3 regions of the Aquabacterium sp. UBA2148 genome follow, and region 1 is predicted to be linked to each of the others. Evidence: predicted binding sites of a transcription regulator. Region 1 holds the regulator's gene; each other region holds the start of a gene.
The links. Region 1 encodes FliA, which starts transcription of late flagellar genes. Its sites were predicted from a motif close to CTAAAGTTTNNNNNNNNNNNGCCGNTA; they were not measured.
Positions count from the first base shown of each region.

Region 2: a site for FliA is predicted at 3,421-3,447, ahead of fliD (flagellar filament capping protein FliD). Genes of this name have one in related genera too.
Region 3: a site for FliA is predicted at 2,400-2,426, ahead of flgM (flagellar biosynthesis anti-sigma factor FlgM). Genes of this name have one in related genera too.

Region 1 covers NZ_DCXA01000182.1:3,979-8,440, forward strand. The annotation lists partial or broken gene B2W70_RS10185 (ornithine carbamoyltransferase) at 1-263, shown strand, start outside; gene B2W70_RS10190 (methyl-accepting chemotaxis protein) at 270-1,646, opposite strand; gene B2W70_RS10195 (RNA polymerase sigma factor FliA) at 1,708-2,430, opposite strand; gene B2W70_RS10200 (flagellar biosynthesis protein) at 2,451-3,263, opposite strand; partial or broken gene flhF (flagellar biosynthesis protein FlhF) at 3,296-4,462, opposite strand, start outside.
Region 2 covers NZ_DCXA01000142.1:16,292-24,276, forward strand. The annotation lists partial or broken gene hemC (hydroxymethylbilane synthase) at 1-214, opposite strand, end outside; gene B2W70_RS07750 (flagellar brake protein) at 249-980, opposite strand; gene B2W70_RS07755 (flagellar protein FliT) at 993-1,340, opposite strand; gene fliS (flagellar export chaperone FliS) at 1,337-1,801, opposite strand; gene fliD (flagellar filament capping protein FliD) at 1,910-3,358, opposite strand; gene B2W70_RS07770 (flagellin) at 3,483-4,424, opposite strand; gene B2W70_RS07775 (flagellin) at 4,676-5,614, opposite strand; gene B2W70_RS07780 (glycosyltransferase family 41 protein) at 5,996-7,918, shown strand.
Region 3 covers NZ_DCXA01000018.1:6,586-11,181, forward strand. The annotation lists partial or broken gene B2W70_RS00880 (flagellar hook assembly protein FlgD) at 1-473, opposite strand, end outside; gene flgC (flagellar basal body rod protein FlgC) at 476-886, opposite strand; gene flgB (flagellar basal body rod protein FlgB) at 907-1,344, opposite strand; gene flgA (flagellar basal body P-ring formation chaperone FlgA) at 1,509-2,333, shown strand; gene flgM (flagellar biosynthesis anti-sigma factor FlgM) at 2,473-2,778, shown strand; gene B2W70_RS00905 (hypothetical protein) at 2,783-3,154, shown strand; partial or broken gene B2W70_RS00910 (single-stranded-DNA-specific exonuclease RecJ) at 3,221-4,596, opposite strand, start outside.

The DNA of each region.
Region 1 (4,462 bases):
CCGACGTGTGGACCAGCATGGGCTTCGAGGCCGAGAACGAGGAGCGCAAGAAGGCCTTTGCCGACTGGTGCGTGGACGCCGAAATGATGGGCGTGGCCGCAGCCGATGCGCTGTTCATGCACTGCCTGCCAGCCCACCGTGGCGAAGAGGTCGAAGCCGAGGTGATCGACGGGCCGCAATCGGTGGTTTGGGACGAGGCCGAGAACCGACTGCACGTGCAGAAGGCCCTGATGGAGTACCTGCTGCTCGGCCGCATCGGCTGAGCAGGCTCAGAACCGGTAGGCCAGGCGCAGGCCACCCCAGTGGCGACCCTGCACCGTGATGGGTGCCGAGGCTTCCTTGAGCAGCACGAACTTGCCGCCCCCCATGTCCCGACGGTAGGTCTGCAGCAGGAAGGCTCGCGTGTTGCGGGCCGAGGCCAGGCCTGTGCGGTCATTGAAGATGCGACGCCAGCGGCTGTTGGCGGTGTTCCAGACCACGTCGCCAGGCCGTTGCGGATGGCAGTAGACCTTGTTGTGGGTGGAGATGTAGCCGTTGCGGTCTGCCGCGATGCAGAAGACCACCTCGGGCAGGGCCTTGAGGGCCGCTTCCTGCAAAGCCGGGAAAAGGTCGTCCGTCAGGGCATTGAACGGGGCGCTGTGTTGCGCGGGGCTGCTGCCGGCCAGGGGCTGGTAGCGCTCGTCAAACAGCTGCGTCAGGCTGATGCGCCCTGAGCCCAGGGCCTGCTCCAGGCGTTCGGCGATTTGTCCGGCCACTTGCTGGGCCAGCTGGATGTAGGGGGTGTCGGCGGTTTCAACGCCGCAGGTGGCGATGACCTCCATGAGCCGCTCGGAGACGCCCAGCACGCGCTCGCTGCGCTTGGAGGCGTCGGCCAGGGCGTCGCGCACGGTCTGCACCTCCTGCCCCATGCCATCGACCTGCGTCTGGATCCCTTGGCTCAACCCCACGCTGGCGCTGGCGGCCTCGACGATGCGCTGCACGGCGCTTTCGGCCCCCATCAGGGCCAGGTGCACCTGTCGATCCTGGTCCGCTTTGGCGTCCACCGGCACGTCAACGCGCAAGTCCTGAGCCAGCGACTGGATGCGCTGGTCCAGCGAGGCGACCGTGCCCATGATGGCCTTGGAGATGGATTCGACCTGGGTGGACAGGTCTTTGACCGCGTCGGCCACGACCGAGAAGCCCAGCCCGGCCTCGCCAGCGCGCTTGGCCTCGACCGAGGCGTTGAAGGCCACCAGCCGGGTCTGCAAGGCCACCTGGGTGATCTGGCTGGCCGCTTCGGAGACTTGCTTGAGGGTGCTGACCACCCCGGAGACCTCCAGGCCCACGTGCTCGACGCTGGCGCGGGCGCGCTGCATGGCCTGCTGGCTTTGCGCGGTTTCGGACTGGATGCGTTGTTGCGCTTGCGCGATCTGGTGCGCCTGCGCCTGCAGCCCGCTCAGGGCCGTGGTCTGACCGGTGGCGATGGCGGCGCAGTCGTCAAGGGCACCGCGCAATTGCGCCGCCTCGAGCCCCAGGCCGCTGCAGTCCCGCTGCAGCACCTGCGCGAGCGCATAAACGGATTCGGCCCCTTCCAAGCGCATGGGCTCGGCAGAGACCGCTGGCGCAACCGATGCCACGGTTTCGCGCTTTTTGAACAAGGCCAACATGGGCACCCCTCTTCAGAAGGGAGGCCATCGCCCGAGGGAGCAGAAGCTGGCGGGCTTCAGGTCACCACTCTCGGAGCTTGACGCGCAGCCGGGCGATGGATTGGCTGTGCAGCTGGCAAACACGCGATTCGGTCACGCCCAGCACGGCGGCGATTTCCTTGAGGTTCATGTCCTGCTCGTAGTACATGCTCATGACGTACTGCTCGCGCTCGGGCAGGTTCTTGATGGCTTCGACCAGAGCATGGCGCATGCGGTGGTCTTCGAGCAAGCTCAACGGGTCGTTGCCTTCGTCGGTGACGTGGCGATCGAGGTAGTCGTTGTCGCCATCTTCGCCGCTCATGTCTTCCAGGTAGATCAGCTGGGTGCCGCGCACCTTGCCAAGCATCTCCTGGTACTCGGTCAGCGCCATGCCCATTTCCTTGGCGATCTCGCTTTCCTGCGGGGCGCGGCCGAGTTTTTGCTCCAGGCTGTGCACGGCGCGTTCGATGTCGCGCTGCTGTTTGCGGGTGCCCCGGCTGAGCCAGTCGGCGCCGCGCAGTTCGTCGAGCATGGCGCCACGGATGCGCTGGGTGGCGAAGGTCTCGAACTGCACCCCCTGCCCGGCGTCAAAGCGGGTCAAGGCGTCGGTCAGGCCGATCATGCCCACCTGGATCAGGTCGTCGATTTCGACGTTGGCTGGCAGCTTGGCGATCATCTGGTGGGCCAGGCGCCGCACCAGCGGGCTGTACTGGCGCAGCATCGAGTCGACGTCGAGACGGCCTTTGGCGGTGTACGTGCTGGACATGCTGGGCTCCATGAGCATCTTCAGTTGAGTACGGGTGACACGCGGGCAGGCAGGGCTGCACCGGGCGACAACAGGTGGTCGAAAGCGGTCTCACCCAGGGTGTGGGGCAAGGCGCAGCGCAGCAGGCCGGCGGCCAGCTCCATGAAGCGGGCGTCGGGGTCGATCGAGGCGGGCTCGAAGGGGTCCAGGCGCAGGGCGACGCGTTGCGCAGCCCCCAGGAACTGGTCCGAGCACCGCGCGAGTCGACGGATGACTTCGTCGGCCTGCTGGCTGCGACGCGGGGCGCACATCAGCAGGTCATAGGCCATCCAGCCTCCTCGCTGGCTGAGCACCTTGACGGCAGCGTAGGCGTCGGTCAGGCCTTCGGCCAGGTCGTTGGTGAAGACCAGGGGGCGCAGGTTGTGGCCTCGGCAGCGGTCGCCAAAGATGCGCACCAGCTCGCTGGCGGAGGCGTGCAGCAGGACCACGTCGCTGCGGGCGGAGGCATCGGCCAGTTCGTCGAGCAGGGTCGAGCAAGAGCCTCGGGCGTCGGCGAACTTCAGGGGCAAGCCCCGCGCGGCCATGTAGCTGACGTGATCCGACAGGCGCTCGATGCCTTCGGACAGGTCGAACTCGGCGAGCTCGCTGGGCGCCCTCGCCTGCTCGCCCGCATCGACGACCAGGGTGCTCAGGCCACAAGCGGCGTAGGCCGCGCACAGGCGCTCGAGCACCAGGCCACCGGCGCTGGAGCGGGTGTTGGCCACCACCGGGATGAAACGCAGCACGCGGGCGGCGAACATCTGGCGCAGGCCCTGGGCCTGGTCAACAGGCTGGGCTGGGAGGGCAGAACGCACGGGTCGGACCATGGAGGGCGGCTCGGTGTGGGTCAGGCGGTGGCGGTGGCAGCGCGGGCAGACTGCTGCAGCATCTCGGGCATCGAGGGCGTGGCCAGGATCAGGCTGACCTCGTTGGGATCGAGGCGGTAGGCCGGGTTCAGGCTGGCGCGCAGCGCGCGGTGCACCAGGGCTTGTGCGGACAGTCGGTGCCAATCTTCGGGCACGCGTTGGCCGTTTGCCACGCCCAGGACCTTGAGCTTGTGACGGATTAACGCATCCAGCGCCGGGCCGAGCTTCACGGCCTCGTCCAGCTTGGAGAGGATGACGCCGGAGCACTGCTGCGCGTGATAAGCGTGCATGACGTCCTCGATGGCGTCGCCTTGGGCCGATGCGTTGATGACCAGCAGCTTCTTGATGGCCGGGTGGGACAGCATTTCCAGCAGGTCCTTGGTGCGCCCGTCGCGCTGGGCCATGCCGGCGGTGTCGATGAGGATCAGCTTCTTGCCCGACAGGAGTTCGAGCAGGTCTTCCAGGGCAGCGCGGTCATGGGCCATGTGCACGGGCACACCCAGGATGCGACCGTAGGCGCGCAGCTGTTCGTGGGCGCCGACGCGGTAGGCGTCCAGCGTGATCAGGCCCAGGTTCTGCGCGCCGTGCTTGGCAGCGAAGGTGGCGGCCAGCTTGGCGGTGGAGGTGGTCTTGCCCACGCCGGTCGAGCCGATCAGGGCGAACACACCGCCCTGGTCTTCGATGGCGCGCTCGGTGTCGGCGGTGTTGAGGTTGCGCTGCAGCACCTGGGTGGCCCATTCCATCTCGTCGTGCTGGCCGTTGTTGACGTCGGCGGGCATGGCGTCGAGCAGCTTGCGGATCAGCACGGTCGAGAAGCCGCCGTCCAGCAGGCGCTGGGCCAGGTTGGCCTGGGCGGGGGTGCGGCCCAGCTTGTCCAGGAAGGCCATGGTCTCGAAGCGCTCGGTCATCATGGCGCGCATGGCGCGCAACTCGCCGAGCAAGGTGGTGTTGGCCTCCTGAGCCGAGCGCAGGGCCTCCAGGGTCGCGGTGTCGGGTTGGGCAGCCACCGGTGCGGCTGGCTTGGCCTGTGCCGGTGCGTGTGCCTGTGGCTGGGCCTTGGCAGCCGGGCGAGCAGCGGCGCGAGGGGTTTCCTGGCGGGCCACCATCTGGTCCATCGTCAGCTCGTCTGACAAGGCGGCACGGCTGGC
Region 2 (7,985 bases), on a different contig from region 1:
CTTCGAGTTCTTTGACGAACAGGCCCTTGCCGCCCACCTTGGACAGCGAGCGGTCGAGGATCTGGTCGCCCTGGGTGGTCATGCCCAGCAAGTCGACCTGGCGGCCAAAGCGGCTTTGCAGCAGGTCGCGCACGTGCTCGGCCTGCCAAAGGGCGAGGCGGCTTTCACGGGTGGCGATGACCCAGGGGGTGGAGGGGGCGGAAGCGGAAGACATCCGCCGATGCTATCAGCGACGAGGGCGAGACCCGTCAGCCGGCCAGCACGATGCGGCGCTTCTGCGTCTGGTTGATGTAATGCTGCAGAGCGCGGTCTTGTCCATCGATCCGGGCGAACTCGCAGCCCAGTCGGGCCCCCCGGGTGTCCGGGTGCAGGGCGGTGCGGTAGTGGATCAGCAGGTTGACTTCGAGTTGCGTTTCGCCGTCAAAACGCAGCAGGCAGTCGTTGACCTGCACGCCGGCTTCGATCGCGGGGACGTTCTCGGGCAGGAACAGGGCCACACCACTGAGGCTGACGTCCAGCACGCGCAGGCTCACCTTCATGTCGGGCATGGCCGGGTGGCGGAAGGTGGCGGTGGGGCCGTGCTGCGCAAAGGGCTCGACCCGAAATGCGGAGCGGCGCTGAAAGCGAAACAGCTCGCTGGGCATGCGGGCGTTGAGCACGTCGTGCTGCTGGCCCTTGACCTGCACCAGGTCTTCCACGTCGAACTGCACCTTGATGCGATCGAGGTAGACCACAGCAACGATTTCTTCGCTCTCGAGCAGGCTGCGCAGCGAGGTGTCGGTGCTGTCGCCGCTGAACGAGATCACGCCTCTGGGTGCATCGATGCCCCACAGCAGGGTGGTGAAGCTCACGCCGTCCGGTGTGCTCAGGGTGACGAGGCAGCGCTCTGCTTCCATGCGCTCGAGCATGGCGGCGACCTCGGCGCTGGCCGAGAGGCGGAAGTCTTCGAGGCTGGCCTGACTGGCTCGGGACGTCTGCATGCTGGTGTCCGATCAGTGCATTTTTTCGGGGTCGGTGCCGCCGTTCATCATCGAGCCGAGTTCGTTGATCCAGGGCTCGGCCAGGTTGCGGATCTCGGCATCGTTGACGAGGATGCGTTGCATGATGCGCGACTTCAGCGCCTGCTCGGTCGGGCCCATCGGGTGGTCGGCCGAGGCATGCTTGAGGCGGGCGATCAGCACGGCGCAGGCGCCTTCGAGCTTGACGACGCGGTCCCAGTCGCCGGTGCGGGCGGCTTCGAGCATGCCCAGGCTGGCGTTTTCGATGGCTTCGTAATAGCTCAGCAGGTTGCCGGCCACCACTTCTTCATCGGGGGCGGTGATCAGTTCGGGGGCGTTCATGCGCGCACCTCCATGGCCATGCGCACGACTTCGGCGTTGGCCGGTGTGATGGCGCCCCAGGCTTCGCGGATCGGCTCCATCAGGCTGACGCATTCGTCGAGGGCCGATTCGTCGTTGCTCAGGTTCGCCTGGGTCAGGCGAAGGCACACGTAGGTGTAGAGGCTGTGCAGGTTGTTCGCCAGCTCGCCACCGGCCTTGGCGTCGAGGCTGGCCTTGAGGCCTTCGTCGACGATGCGGATGGCGCGGGTGATGGCCTTGGTCTTGCCTTCCACATCCTTCTTGCGCATGTGGCCGCGGCTTTCGGCAACGGCATCGAAGAAACCGTCGAGCAGCAGTTTGACCAGTTGATGCGGCGAGGCGCTGCTGATGCTGGTCTCGACACCCACTTGTCGGTACAGGCCGGACATCGAGCGATCACCGGCGGGGATGGGGCGGGAGAAGGGGCTGGCTGGTGCGTACATCTTCAAACTCTGCGGGTTGGTCCGTGTTGATTGAGTTATCGACGTTTGCTGACAAACCTTGATCACTCAGACCCAGGAAGAAGTGCCTATCCAGGCCCTACTTTGGGTTCAGGATTTGTTGAGCGCAGCCAACTGGGCGGTCACGTAGCTCTGCAGGCCGCTGAGCTTGCTGTAGCTGGCGTCCAGGGCGGTGTACTGCTGCCGCAACCGGGCTTCGAACAGGCCGGCGCGGTCGTTGATGCTGTCGATCTTGCTCGTGTTGCGCTTGATCGTGGCTTTGAGCCCATCGGTGCTGTTGGCGATCGCTCCGTTGGTGTCCAGGATCTGGGAGGCCAGGTTCTTGATGCGCTGGCCCATGCCGTTGTTGGCGGCCACCACATCGTCGCTGTTGGCGAAGTACTTCTGCATGTCCGCCAGCTTGCTGCCCATGGCGTCGTTGAACTTGCTGGTCGTCATCTTCAGCGTGCCGTCGGTGTTGGTCACGATGCCCATGTCGAAGAGCCTGGAGAACGACGCGGTGGCGGTGGAGTCGCTGGTGATCAGGTTGCGCATCTGGCTGAGCAGGCCGCGCGCGGTGGAGTCGCCCTGCAATGGCCCTGCCGTCTTGGATGCCTCGTCATACAAGGTCTGCACGCGGATGGTGCTGACCACGTTGTTGTAGGCCGAGATGAAATCGTTCACGCCTTTGCTGATGGCCGCGGTGTCGGTGGCGACCGTGATGTTGGCCGGCGTGGTGGTGGCCTGCTTGAGCGTGAGGGTGACGCCGTCCATCACATCGCTGAGGGTGTTGGACTCGGATGAAACGAGCAGGCCGTTGATGGTGGCCTCGGCGTTCTGTGCGCTTTGGCTGCGGGTCATGGCCGAGGTGCCGCCGGTCTCGGCGGTGTAGGCGAGTGCCGACAGGCCGGGCACCGCGCCGTTTTCAGTCACCGTCACCTTGAAGGCGTTGCTCTCGCCGTTGGCGCCGCGCATGACCAGGCGGCTGCCCGATGCGTCGTTGACGATCGAGGCCGTGATGCCGGCGTTGGCGCCGTTGATGCGGTCGCGGATTTTCTCCAGGGTGTTGTCGCCGGGGCCGATGGCGATGTCCACCGCCGTGGCGGCAACCTTGGCGTTGAAGGTGACGGCCGGAGGCGCCACGGCGTTGTTCGTGACGTAGGTGCCCAGCTCGATGCGCAGCGTGCCCTCGCCAACCGGGGCCGTCTTGCCAGCGGTGAAGGCATTGCTGGCCACCATCTGGCCCTGTGCCAGTTTGGTGACCGAGACAGCGTAGGAGCTCGCCGCAGCGCTGCTGGTGGTGCTCACGCCCACCGCGGCGTCGTTGCTGGAGGTGGCCGTGGTGCCTTTCCAGAAGTCGGACTGGGTCAGCTTGTTGGCCGCGTCCTTCAGGGAGGAAAAGGCGCTCTGGATTTTTCCCCACGTGGAAACCTTGGTTTGCAGCGTGGTGTTCTTGGTGGTGAGTGCGTCGGCGGGCTGCTTTTCGAGCGCCACCAGTTTGGTGATGACGTTCTCGTCCAGGCCGGTGCCGCTGACGCCAACTGAGCTGAGTGAGGGCATGATTTCTTCCTCTCAATGCAAGAGCGCCCGGAAGGCACTTTTGGCCACCCGGACGCCGTGCTCATCGGTGACTGGCATGAAAACTTGATGCTGTGTCGGGTCCCGGCGTGAAAAACGGGCGGAATCAGCGACCCAGGAGGCTCAAGACCTGCTGTGGCAGCTGGTTGGCCTGCGCCACCATCGCCGTGCCGGCTTGCTGCAGGATCTGGGCGCGAGACAGGTTCGCGGTTTCGGCCGCGAAGTCCGCATCCATGATCCGGCCCCGTGCTGCGGCCTGGTTTTCCACGCTGACTTGCAGGTTGGAGATCACGGCTTCGAAGCGGTTTTGCGATGCACCGAAGGAAGCGCGCTTGTCGTTGATCACGTCCAGCGCGGCGTCGATGACGTTGATGGCGTCGTCGATTTGCGAGGTCGTGGCGATGTTGGTGGCCACACCGGAGGCCGCGCCACCGATGGCCAGGCCGTTGGTGCCGTCCCAGTTGGCCGTCACGGTGGCCAGCAGGTCCTGATCGGCCGTGGCGCTGGTGGAGTCGACCACGGTGGCGGTGCCGGCGGTACCACCACCCAGCACGGCGCCTTCGATTTCGATGCGGTCGGTCACGTCGGTGCCGGCGCCCACCTGGAAGGACAGGGTGGTCGGGGCGCCCGAGTCAAAGAGGGGCTTGCCGTTGAAGCGCGCGCCGCCAACGGTGCGCGAGATTTCTTCCTGCAGCTGCTTGAACTCTTTTTGCAGGTTGGCGCGGTCGCCATCGCTGTTGGTGGCGTTGCGCGACTGGACTGCCAGTTCACGCATGCGCTGCAGGTTGTCGCCGATCTTGCCCAGCGCGCCTTCAGCGGTCTGGGCCAGCGAGATGCCGTCGTTCGCGTTGCGGATGGCGACATTCATGCCGCGCACCTGGGTGTTCATGCGTTCGGCGATCGCCAGGCCAGCGGCGTCGTCCTTGGCGGAGTTCACGCGCAGCCCGGATGACAGGCGTTGCATCGAGGTGGCCAGCGACGTCTGAGACATGTTCAGGTTGCGCTGTGCGTTCATCGAAACGATGTTCGTGTTGATCGTTTGGGGCATGTTGCACTCCTAAAGAATCGAGATAGTCCCGGCTCACGCCGGCCGGCTTTCTTGCAAAGCTGGCCAAAGATGCTTTCGGATTACCTCTGACCTGTGCCCTGATGTTCGACCAATTCGAGCCGAGGCAAAAACGGGATGTGAAGGCCTTTTTGCCCCTTGTTTCGATTCCTGTGCACCCAATGGAAAAGCCGCCCCGGCTGGGGCGGCTTCCGAGGGCGCCAGCGCGGTGGCTGGCGCGGGCTGGCTGAAGATCAGCGCAGCAGAGACAGGACCTGCTGAGGCAGCTGGTTGGCCTGGGCCACCATCGCCGTGCCAGCCTGTTGCAGGATCTGGGCTCGAGACAGGTTCGCGGTTTCCGTTGCGAAGTCTGCGTCCACGATCCGGCCGCGGGAGGCGGTCTGGTTCTCGATGTTGGTCTGCAGGTTCGAGATCACGGCTTCGAAGCGGTTCTGCGAGGCACCGAAGGAGGCACGTTGGTCGTTGATGGTGTCCAGGGCCTTGTCGATGACGTTGATGGCGTCGTCGATCTGCGAGGTCGTGGCGATGTTGGTGGCCACACCGGAGGCGGCGCCACCGATGGCGATGCCGTTGGTGCCGTCCCAGTTCGAGGTCACCGTGGCCAGCAGGTCGGCGGTGGCCGTTGCAGCGGTGGAGTCAACCACCGTGGCGGTGCCAGCGGTGCCGCCACCCAGCACGGCGCCGTCGATGTCGATGCGGTCGGTGGCATCGGTGCCAGCGCCCACCTGGAAGGACAGGGTGGTGGAGGCGCCGGATGCGAACAGGGCGGTGCCGTTGAACTTGGTGCCTTGAACCGTGCGGTCGATTTCAGCCTGCAGCTGCTTGAATTCCTTTTGCAGGTTGGCGCGGTCGCCATCGCTGTTGGTGGCGTTGCGAGACTGGACAGCCAGTTCACGCATGCGCTGCAGGTTGTCGCCGATCTTGCCCAGCGCGCCTTCAGCGGTTTGGGCCAGGGAGATGCCGTCGTTGGCGTTGCGCACCGCGACGTTCATGCCCTTGATCTGAGCGCCCATGCGCTCGGCGATGGCCAGGCCGGCGGCGTCGTCACGTGCGCTGTTGACGCGCAGACCCGACGACAAGCGCTGCATCGACATGGACAGGCTGGATTGAGAGGTGCTCAGGTTGCGTTGTGCGTTCAGAGCGACGACGTTGGTGTTGACTGAATTGCCCATGATGAGTTCCTTTGGCGATGATTACTACCCGGCGATAGCGCCGGCGAACAAGTGCTGGCTGTCTTTCGACGTTCCAGAGAGACCTGCCCGACGCTAGTCAGCCCATTCGCCTTCGTGGTGAGTCCACTCAGTGCTCTGGCCGGCTAACCGGACCCCGAAACCTTTCGATCCCGTTGGTTGGTGTATCGGACCGATCTGGCGCCTTCTTGAGTGTCTTTTTTCTCGTTTTGGGCGGGTCTTTGCACAGTGACTGCTTGACGTGTCCGGGAAATGCAGACCCTTTTCGGCGCACTTGTCGGGTTCTTTAGCCCCTCGTCTTCATAGACTTCGTAAAGCCCCGTGAAGCGTCTCGCGATGGGGCCTTGCCATCCGAGGAAGCCCATGAAAGTCGTCAGCCGACCCAAGTCTGCATCAACCCAGAAGGCCCGTCAGCACTGGGAACGCGGCGTCACCCTGTTGAAGGCGAAAGACTGGGTTCCTGCCCTGCTGGCCTTCGATGCCGCGGTCAAGCTGCAGCCCAACGACCCGCTGTATCGGCTCAACGCAGCGCGTTGCTGCCTGGAGCTGTCGCGTTTCGAAGAGGCTTTGAAGCATGCAGACCGAGCGGCCGAGCTGGAGGCAGGCTCCGAGGTGGCTGCTTTCATGCGCGTGCGCGCCATGCACCGCCTGCAGCGCAACACCGAGATCCTCCAGGTGCTCGCGGCCATGCCGGAGTCTCAGCGCAACACACGCGAGTACTGGGTGGCCAAGGGCTGTGCCTTGCAAAATACCGGCAAACACCAGGAGGCCATCCAGGCCTTCATGGACGCCATCATGTTCAGCATGGACGATGCCCTGTCGCACTACCGCATGGGCATTTCCTTTTATGAGCTCGAGCTCAAGGAAGAGGCGTCGGAGTGCTTTCGCACCGGCCTGGTCCTGGGGCTGGGGCCCAACGCCTTGCATGTGCACGGCATGCTGGCCTACGCCGAGCGAGAGAACTGCCGCTGGCCACAGGCAGCCGAGCAGGAAGCTCAGTTGCGCAACCTGGTGACCGCCGCGTCCGACGACGCCCGGATCATCACGGCCCCCTTTGCCCACGTGACGTTGACGGACGACCCGCTCCACCAGCGCAAGGCCAGCGCCATCATGTCCAACACCTGGCTGGGGCTCAAGCCCGTGGTCAGGCCGAGCCGGGCCTCGCATCCTCAGCGCCTGCGCGTGGGCTACCTGTCCAGCGACTTCCACCAGCACGCCACCTGCGTGCTGATGTGCGAGGTGTTCGAGCACCATGCCCGCGATCGCTTCGAGATCTTTGCCTACTCAACAGGCCGCGACGACGGCACGGCCATGAGGCGGCGCGTGATCAAGGCCGTCGAGCACTTCGTGGACCTGCAAGGCCAGCCCGACCACGTGATCGCACAGCGCATCGCCGACGACGACCTGGACCTGCTCATCGACCTCAAGGGCTACACCGCCGGCAACCGCATGGGCGTGCTGGCGCGCAGGCCGGCGCCGCTGCAAGCGGCCTTCCTGGGCTTTCCTGGCACCACGGGCGCGCCGTTCATCGACTACATCGTGGGCGACCCGCTGGTCACGCCGCTGTCGCACGCACCGAACTTCTCCGAGCACATCGCGCAGATGCCGCTGTGCTACCAGCCCAATGACCGCCAGCGCCCCCGCCCCCAGCCGATGACGCGCGCCCAGGTTGGCTTGCCCGAAGACGCGGTGGTGCTGTGCGGCTTCAACCAGGCTTACAAGATCAACCCCGAGGTGCTCGACACCTGGGTGGGTGTGCTCAAAGACTTGCCCGAGGCCGTGCTCTGGTTGCTTGACTGGCACGGGCAGGCCAAGCCACACCTGCTGGAGGAGCTGGCGCAGCGCGGCATCGGTGCCGAGCGCGTGTTCTGGGCCCCACGGTGGGACCTGGGTCCCCACATCAGCCGCGTTCGCCTGGCCGACCTGTTCATCGACACCTGGCCTTGCAACGCCCACACCACCGCCAGCGACGCCTTGTGGGCCGGCCTGCCCGTGGTCACGCTCATGGGGCAGACCTTTGCCTCGCGCGTGGCTGGCAGCCTGCTCAATGCCGTGGGCCTGCCCGAGCTGATCTGCACCGACACGCGGCAGTACCACCGCACCATCGTCGAGCTGGCCCGAGACCCGCAGCGCCGCCAGGCCATGCGCGAGCGCCTGGACCAGGCGCGCGAAGACAGCCCGCTGTTCGACAGCGCCCGTTTTGCGCGCGAGTACGAGGCGCTGCTGGTGCGCATGATCGAGCGACAACGCGCGGGCCTGGTGCCCGAGGCCTTGCCTGCGGCTTGACCACCCTTGCCCGGCGCGACGCCGGGTGCCAAGCGAAATGAGAAAGGCCGGGTCTCCCCGGCCTTTG
Region 3 (4,596 bases), on a different contig from region 1:
GCCGGCGGTGTCCAGTCGAAGCCCTGCCGACCAGCGGCTTTGCCGGTCTGCGTGAATGAGTCGATCACCGTGCCAGACGAGTTCAGCACATCGATGCGCACCGAGGTGGCTGCGGCGGCCAGGTCGTAGCCGGCGGAGGCCTTGCCCTCGTTGACGAAGAGCTGGTTGCCCTCGAACAGCACGCCGTGGCCGACCAGCGACGAGCCCTGCAGCATCTGCATGCTGGCCATGCTGGTGCTCATGCCGCTCATGGTGGTGTTGAGCTTTTCGATGCCCGTGACCGTGTTGATCTGGGCCATCTGGCTCGTCACCTGGGCGTTGTCCATGGGGTTGAGCGGGTCCTGGTTCTGCATCTGCGTGACCAGGAGCTTGAGGAAGCGGTCCTGCGCGTCGGCGTTCGAGGTCGACTTGTTGCCGGTCGCGGCCAGGCCAGAGCTGCTGGCAGCGGTGTTGTTGGTGACGGCGGTGGTCATGATCAGTTACCTTGTCCCATCTGCAGCGTCTTGCTCAGCAGCGACTTCGCCGTGTTCATGACCTCGATGTTGTTCTGATAGGAACGCGAAGCGGAGATCATGTTGACCATCTCCTCGACCGCGTTGACGTTGCTGTAGGTGACGTAGCCTTCTGCGTCGGCCTGCGGGTGCTTGGGGTCGAATTGGCGGCGGCCCGGGGTGTTGTCCTCGGTGACCTGCGAGACGTTGACGCCGGCGGTGCCCACATCGCCCATGGGCGTGGTGCTGAAGACCACCTGGCGGGCCTTGTAGGCCTGGCGATCCGGGCCTGCGACTGTGTCGGCGTTGGCCAGGTTCGAGGCCACGACGTTGAGCCGCTGGCTTTGTGCGCTGACCGCGCTGCCTGCCACGTTGAAGATCTTGAACATCGACATGCTGGTCTCCTCTCAGGGCCTCACTGGCCGGTGATGGCCGTGTTGAGCGTGCGCACCGTGCCGTTGATGAAGCGCAGGGTGGCCTCGTAGCGCACGGTGTTGTCCACGAAGCTGGCGCGTTCGCGGTTCATGTCCACGGTGTTGCTGTCGAGGTTGGTCTGGGCGTTGGTGGCGTAGGTCAGGGCCGGGTCGGCGTTGGCGCCAGCGGGTTTGCCGTCCAGGCCCATGTGGCCGGCGTGGCCGCTGCTCAGGCGAACGGCGCTGGGCGCCAGGGGGCTGGTGCCAGCTGAGCGCTGCCCGGTGGCCTGGCTCAAAGCCTGCGAGAAATCGAATTCACGCGCCACGTAGCCGGGGGTGTCGGCGTTGGCGATGTTGCTGGCGATCAGGCGCTGGCGCTCGGACCGCAGCGTGAGCGCGGTGGCCTGGAAGTTCAGCGAATCGGTCAGTCTGTTCAGCATGGTGGGATCCCTCCGGCGGGCTGCTCCCGGAGGTCCGGGATGCAGGTCGACGCAGCTTGAAGGGGATGTTGATCCTTGCGAGCCGGAACATGAGCCGAAATAGCGCGTCAAACGGGCCTCATTTCCCGCCCTTGCGCGATGCGCCCGCTGACTAAATTGGCGGCATGGACCCGAACCCCGTCACCGCCAACAGCCCGCACGCGTGCCGCCCACTCGGGCTGGCCCGTGCCTGGGCCCAGCTGGCGTTGACCCTGGTTTTCTGTCTGGCGGGGGCACCCTTTGCCCAGGCCGATCCTGGCAATGCCTCCACACTGGGTTTGCAGGCGCAGGTTGAAAGCCTGCTCAAGCAGCAACCCTTGCCGCACCAGGCCGAGCCAGGCCGCGAGGGCCCGGCAGACACCCAGCATCGTCAGGCTGACAAGACGCCCCCTTGGCGTGTCGAGGTCAGCCTGGGGCAGCTGGATCCCCGCATCCGCCTGGCGCCGTGTGACCGCGTCAAGGCCTACCTGCCGGGCGGCGCCCAACTCTGGGGGCGCACGCGGGTGGGCCTGCGCTGCGAGCAGGGACCGGTGCGCTGGAACGTTTTTTGGCCGGTGCAGGTCAAGGTCTGGGGGCAGGCGCTGGTCGCGACCGTGCCCCTGCGTCCTGGCAGCATCGTGTCGGCGTCGGACGTCGCTCGGGCCGAGGTTGACCTCGCCGCCTCGGATTCGCCCGCCCTGGTTCGCCCAACGGACATCGTGGGGCGGGCCGTTCAGCGTTCGATTTCACCAGGTCAAAGCCTGCGCCAGGCCGATGTGCGCTCACGTCGCTGGTTCGCCGCAGGCGATCCGGTCCGACTGAACGTCAAAGGCCCTGGCTTCATGGTGGCGGCAGAGGGCGTGGCGCTGGCTCCTGGCGACGAGGGGCGTTGCGCCCGCGTCCGAACGGAACAGGGACGCGTTGTTTGTGGTCAGCCGGTGGGTGAGCGCCTCGTGGAGGTGACACTTTGACCCCCCTCCAGAGACAAAATCTTTCAAATTGCCCCCCCTTGGTCGGGGGGAAACCTCATTCGAGGCTAAAGTCTTTCCGAGGCCGCGTCGATATCGCGGATGTGACCACTCGGCAAACGCCGGGTCTTAGGAGTACATCATGAAAATCGGCAATCCCCTTGACAAGGCGCTTGGCGCCGTCAACGGCCGCACGGAAGGCGCCGCATCGACCAATGCTTCCGGACGAGCATCATCCACCGATGGGCCCGTCACTCAGAGCGCAAAAGTCACGCTGTCCACTTCTGCGACGGGGCTGATGGCTGGCGGAGATGGCGTCGTTGACATGGAGAAGGTCTCCAAGGTCAAGCAGGCCATCGACGACGGCAGCTACCAGGTCGACGCCGAGGTGATCGCTGACAAGCTGATCAGCAACGCCAAGGAACTGCTGCAACGCGGTCCGGCCTGACGACATGGCTCGCAACGCTGCGCCTGCTTTCGACACCCCGGCCTGCCTGGCCGAGGTCGATGCCCACCTGTCCGCCCTGGACGAGGCCCTGGCATCGGGCGATGCCGAGCGCATCGATGGGCAGGCCCAGCTGTTGCAACAATGCCTGGCGGCGTCGCTGGCCAGCTTGCGCCAAGGTGGCGGGGAGTCCCTGTCGCCTGAACTGGTGCAGCGCCTGATGCTGGCACGCACCCGCTGCATGCAGCAGCAACTGGCGGTTCACCGGGCCACGGCCTCGTTCGGTCGCACCCTGGGGATGCTGTTCCCGGGTGAAAGCACCTCGTTCGCGCCCCCGGCCACCAACGCCACGGCCCGCGCCCTGCAGGCCTACCGCTGAAGCCTGGGGGTTCGCTGGCGCCTGGGTTCTAGGCGTCCGGAGCGTTGGCGCTGTGTCGCCGCCGATTCAGTCGGCCATGCCTTCCACCACCATCTGCACGCGCTGTCGCCCCTGGAACTCGTCCAGGCTGAGGCGATAGGCCAGCTGCGCCCGCGCGGGCAGAGGCTCGCTGCGCCCGAACCAGATGCCGTCGCGCACCGTGCCCTGCATGCGCAAGCTCAGCTTGAGGTGGCGCGTGCCCACCAGGCGCTGGGTGATGACCTCCACCTCGTCGCTGAACACAGGCGCCTCGAAACCCGGGCCCCATACTGCCTCATCGAGCTGCGCCACGGCCTCGGGCGTGAAGCATTCGGGCGGCAGCGGCCCGTCGGTGGGCAACTGGCGGGCCAGCAGGCTGGCGTCCAGGCCGGCTTCGGCCACGCGCACCAAGGCCTGCTCGAACACCTCGAAATCCTCCTCGCCGATGGTGCAGCCCGCCGCCATGGCGTGGCCGCCGAACTTGCGCAGCAGGCCAGGGTGGCGCTTGCCGATCAGATCGAGCGCGTCGCGCAGGTGAAAGCCTGCGATGGAACGGCCCGAACCCTTGAGCAAACCGTCCTGGCCCATGGCGAAGACGAAGGTCGGGCGGTGCAGGCGGTCTTTCAGGCGCGAGGCCACGATGCCCACCACCCCCTCGTGAAACTCGGGGTCGAACAGGGCGATGGCGGCCGGGGGCTCGCCTTCAGGCAGCAGCGAGTCCAGGCGCAGCTCGGCCTGCTCGCGCATGCCTGACTCCAGCTCGCGCCGCTCGCGGTTGATGGCGTCAAGCTGCTGGGCCAGCTCCGTGGCGCGGCGCCGGTCGTCGGTCAGCAGGCACTCGATGCCCAGGCCCATCTCGGCCAGGCGGCCGGCGGCGTTCACGCGGGGGCCCAGGGCAAAGCCGAAATCCTGGCTGGTGGCACGCGAGGCGTCGCGGCCTGCGGCGTTGAACAGCGCGGCAATGCCCGGCTGCATGCGGCCGGTGCGGATGCGCTTGAGCCCCTGGCTGACCAGGCGGCGGTTGTTCTCGTCGAGCCGGCCCACGTCGGCGATGGTGCCCAGGGCCACCAGGTCGAGCAGGGCATCGATGCGAGGCTGGCTGGCAGCGTCGAAGCGACCGCGCTGGCGCAACTCGGCGCGCAAGGCCAGCAGCACGTAGAACATCACGCCCACGCCCACCATGGCCTTGCTGGGGAAGGGGCAGCCCGGCTGGTTGGGGTTCACGATCACGTCGGCGTCTGGCAGGCTGAAAGAGCCATCGTCCAGCACCACGGGCAGGTGGTGGTCGGTGATGAGCACCTTCATGCCCTGGGCGCGGGCCAGCGTCACGGCCTCGTGGCTGGCCATGCCGTTGTCCACGGTCACCAGCACGTCGGCGCCACGCCGCTTCACCATCTCGACGATGGGGGGCGTCAGGCCGTAGC